2 regions of the Ruminiclostridium herbifermentans genome follow, and region 1 is predicted to be linked to the other one. Evidence: predicted binding sites of a transcription regulator. Region 1 holds the regulator's gene; the other holds the start of a gene.
The links. Region 1 encodes Rex, which represses fermentation and respiration genes when NADH is low (regulators of the CRP and FNR family bind a similar motif). Its sites were predicted from a motif close to ATTGTTAANNNNTTAACAAT; they were not measured.

Region 1 (2,216 bases):
CCTCCGCCGATTATGTGCAAAACTTTCATTTTAGATCTCCTCATATTTTCAAATATTTAAGCTATTTACAAACTACCGCATAAATAGTTTTAATTAGCTTGTTACTAAGCTGTATAAGTACTATGTGAATTTATTCTAAGTAACATATTTCATAAGATGCCTCATGTATATTCTGATAGAACAAGTGCGCCGTTCTGAGAATTTAAGATGCCCCTAGAAATATATGACTATTTTATCACGCAATTTTATTTTTGACACTATGAATTTTATATAGAACAATTGTTTAAAAGATTTTAATTTACTTTAGATTCACAATATAGATTATTAATTCATCATTTTCTAATAAAAAATTAATGGTTTGAGGGATACTTAGCAATAGATTGCTGAAAAAAATAATTAAATAATACTTAGCAATAGATTGCTGCAAAAAAATTAATTAAATAATAATTAGATAATAATTAGATAATAGAAAAACAGCTCAAATTTCTAACGAAAAGTCTAGTTATTTTCACGTTTTAAAACTTGTTATTACTAAGAATAAACTTATTATATGAATTGGTTAAATTTTAATTTGATGAACTAAAAATATTGGACTGCGAGTTTAGTTTATTAATATGAAAGGTTGTGTAAGCATAATGTGTCTACTGACTGGATTCTTGGGACATTTGTTGATTAATATTCAAGGTTTTGTAAACATGTAATTTTTTAAAAGTATGGCTGATTAATACTATAAATTTACTGTAATACCAGGTAAAGGCAATAGTTATTGACAATAAAATAACAAAGATGATATAATACGTACACAAACAGAGTTATGGGGTGAGGATTCTAATGAATTCAAAGAAAATTTCTATTGCTGTAATAAAAAGGCTTCCTAGATATCATAGATATCTCAATGATTTGCTGGAGATTGGTATAAAAAGAATATCCTCAAAGGAATTGAGTATAAGAATGGGAATTACAGCTTCTCAAATCAGACAGGATCTTAATTGTTTTGGAGGCTTTGGACAGCAGGGGTATGGATATAATGTTGAGTCTTTATATAATGAAATTGGAAATATTATGGGAATCAACAAAACATTTTATGCAATTATAATTGGAGCAGGAAATATGGGGCAGGCACTTGCCAATTATGTGAACTTTGAAAAAAGAGGTTTCAAAATAATAGGTATATTTGATTCAAATCCGGACATCATAGGAAAAACAATAAAGAACATAGAAGTTTTGGATATCGAAAAGTTGGACGAGTTTGTATCAAACAATACTGTAGATATTGCAATGTTGTGTGTTCCGTATGAAGTTACAGCTTCTATTGCTGATAAAGTTGGCAGGTTAGGAATTAAGGGCTTATGGAATTTCTCTCCAATGGACTTAAAAATTCCATACGATGTTATTGTAGAAAATGTTCATTTAAGTGACAGCTTAATGGTTTTGGGCTACAAGCTAAATGAGAAGTTTAACAGAGAAAAAAAGAATTAGTCTTTAAAAGACTTATTTTTTGAAGAAATAGTTTTAAGATAATATACTTTAGTAATTACATATGAAATAATACAATTAACTATAAAATTTCTTATGGGCTATTTTTTAAAAATCTTGATAAGGCTTCTATAAAGATAGACTCTTTATGCATGAAGTTTAAATATGTATAAAGAAGTTTATTTAACTGTATAAATTAAAACGGACGGCTAAAAGCCGTCCATAATTTTTATATTCATTTTATATTCATTAATCTTTTCTAAATACTTTATATTGACAATCTGAAAGTATTTTATAAGCACTATCGGTATTATCTTGATCTAAGAATGTTATTCTAAGACATCCCTGTTCATATTCACGGCTATTCGAAACATTGATATTTTTAATATTAATGCCATTATTACCTAACAGTGTAGCTATCCTACCAATAATACCAGGCTTATCTTCTATATCCAAAATCAATTCAAAACTTTTGGGAATAAGACCAACAGGGGAAGCAGAAAAACTATCTCTGAAGGCTTTGGCATTACTAAAAAAATTATATATTTCTCTGTTATTTGAACTATTAATATTATTTATAGTAGTATCAATTATTTTTTTACATTTATCAAGCAGTTCAATTATAATTTTGCTATTGCTTAGTACAACATTTTCCCACATTGTTGGATTAGAAGAGGCTATACGTGTAATATCTTTGAAGCCACCAGCGGCCAAAAGCTTTATTAATTCAGGATCATTCT
Region 2 (2,216 bases), 1.8 Mb from region 1:
AGGAGTTTATGAGGAAAGCGGTACTGTGCTTGCAATTTCATCTGCAAACAAGGCAGGACTTCCTGAAGCTACCACTCTTGAACAGGCCATAGAGTTTTTTAAAGATGAAGTTGAACTATTTATTGACAGTGGAGAGGAACGAGGCAATAAAGGTACAACGCAGTTAGATATAAGGAATGACGACATCAGTATTATGAGAGAGTCACCAATGTTCCCGCTGGTTGAAATAAACAAGGTTTTGGAAGCAAAAGGGATACCAGCCTTAAGGAAGGTATAATATGAGTTTCTTTAAATATAATGACATAAATATTTTTTACGAAGTTACTGGAAATGGTGGAGAATGTATGATACTTATCCACGGCTTAGGTTCATCCAGCAAGGTTTATAGCAATATAACAAAATATGATTTCTTTACAAAGAATTTTAAGTGTTTGTTTATAGACCTTGTTGGATATGGTAACTCAGACAAACCGATGGAATTTGATTATTCTCTTAAATCCCAAGCCGTAGCATGTCTTCAGTTAATTGAATACTTGGGTATAAATAGCACTCATATAATTGCTCATTCAATGGGAGGGGTTATAGCCCAGTATATATGCGAAAACATGAAAGTAAAATCATTTATTAACTGTGAAGGAAACCTTACCTTGGACGACTGCAAGCTGTCAGCCTCTATTTATAATGTGGGGGGAGAAGCATTTAGACGGGGTGGCTTCAAATTCTTAAAAAATAATTACCGAGAACTCCCATTTTATGAGAGTCTTTGCATGACAAATGCTTATGTTATGTATGAGTCTTCAAGAAATTTAGTTGAAGCATGTAAAACCGATAATATCCTTGAGCGGTATATCAAGCTTGATACTGAAAAAATGTATATCTACGGTGAGCGAAACCTTGGGAAAAGGCGGTCTCAAGAGTATCTGCAAGACAAGGGCATAGTTATAAAATATATCAAAGACAGTGGACATAATATGATAGAAGAAAACCCATATGATTTTTATGAAACTATTATTGAGTATTTCTCTAACTCAAATATTTTTAAACCATTATAAAGAAGAGAAATGCTTTATTTGTTAATGCAAAAAATCATAAATTTTAATATGACTGACACCTTTGCTTTCTAGGCCAATACGTACTTTCAAGAATTTTATTTTAAGTTTCGACTTAAATTTCAATTTAAGTTTCAAATGTTTGGATTTTGATATTTATAATTTTTTAGCAATAAGGGGGTTATTATGAAACATATAATACCTGGTTTGGAAACGCGCGCAAAAGATGGTGTGTTTTGTTTGTTTTCAGCGATAGAAGACACATTAAGGTATCAAAAATATGACTTATCATGTGTCGATATATTTATGCTGTGCAACGGATTTAATGTGGAATACCAATCAGACTTGAATTATGTAGGATACAGTGGTCTTGATAATGTTATAGAAAATATAGCAAAAGAAAACCTCTTTAAAGTAAATATGTGTTACAAGCTGCAGGATAAGGATGAACTTTTTCAAAAGGCTTGCAATGCGGTACTTGATAACCATGTTGTCATCCTGTTTGTAGGAACTGAGAACTTAAATTACAGTGATGCCTTTAGGGAGATAAGCGATGAAAACAGAGGACATTGTATTCTTATGTATGGTATAGACTCTGAAGAAGGCATGGTGTATGTTGCAGACTCATATTTCAAAGATTCCTCTGGAAGGATGAAAGAATACCAAGGTCCTGCTTCAATTGAAGACATTAGAAAAAGTATTTTTGGATTTGTGTGGTTTGATACTGATAAAGCATCAAAACTTATAAATAAGAAGATGGTTCTTGATATTACTATTAATAATTTGAGAACTTTTTTGGAAGGGGTTACAACTGAAAATAAGTTTTTCGGAAATCTTGCGTTTAAAAAGTATGCTTTTGATTTGTATAAATTGGAAAACCTTGATGAAGATTCATTTGCAAAGGCATGTATAGATATAAATTTCAATATTAAAGTTCGGAGTGCAATAGTAATTATTGATAATATGATAAGCTTCATCCGTAATAATGAGGATTTCCAAATAGAAGGCTATGATACCATTTTGGAAGAACTTCAAATTTTAAGACGTGAATGGGAAAAGGTTGCCCTTAATGCAACTAAGGCTGGCTTGACCAAGAGAAAAAGAATGATACCTGCTATATGCGAAATGGCAAATAATACGATACAGATACAGGATAAGACATTTGGT

Region 2: EHE19_RS14915 (BtrH N-terminal domain-containing protein) is a predicted target of Rex. The motif match lies at 1,204-1,223, and genes of this name have one in related genera.

The regions. Positions count from the first base shown of each region.
Region 1 covers NZ_CP061336.1:742,143-744,358, forward strand. Annotated here, with positions in the region: gene csaB (polysaccharide pyruvyl transferase CsaB) at 1-29, opposite strand, end outside; gene EHE19_RS03175 (redox-sensing transcriptional repressor Rex) at 832-1,479, shown strand; gene EHE19_RS03180 (prephenate dehydrogenase) at 1,726-2,216, opposite strand, start outside.
Region 2 covers NZ_CP061336.1:3,736,499-3,738,714, reverse strand. Annotated here, with positions in the region: gene EHE19_RS14925 (L-threonylcarbamoyladenylate synthase) at 1-277, shown strand, start outside; gene EHE19_RS14920 (alpha/beta fold hydrolase) at 279-1,052, shown strand; gene EHE19_RS14915 (BtrH N-terminal domain-containing protein) at 1,236-2,216, shown strand, end outside.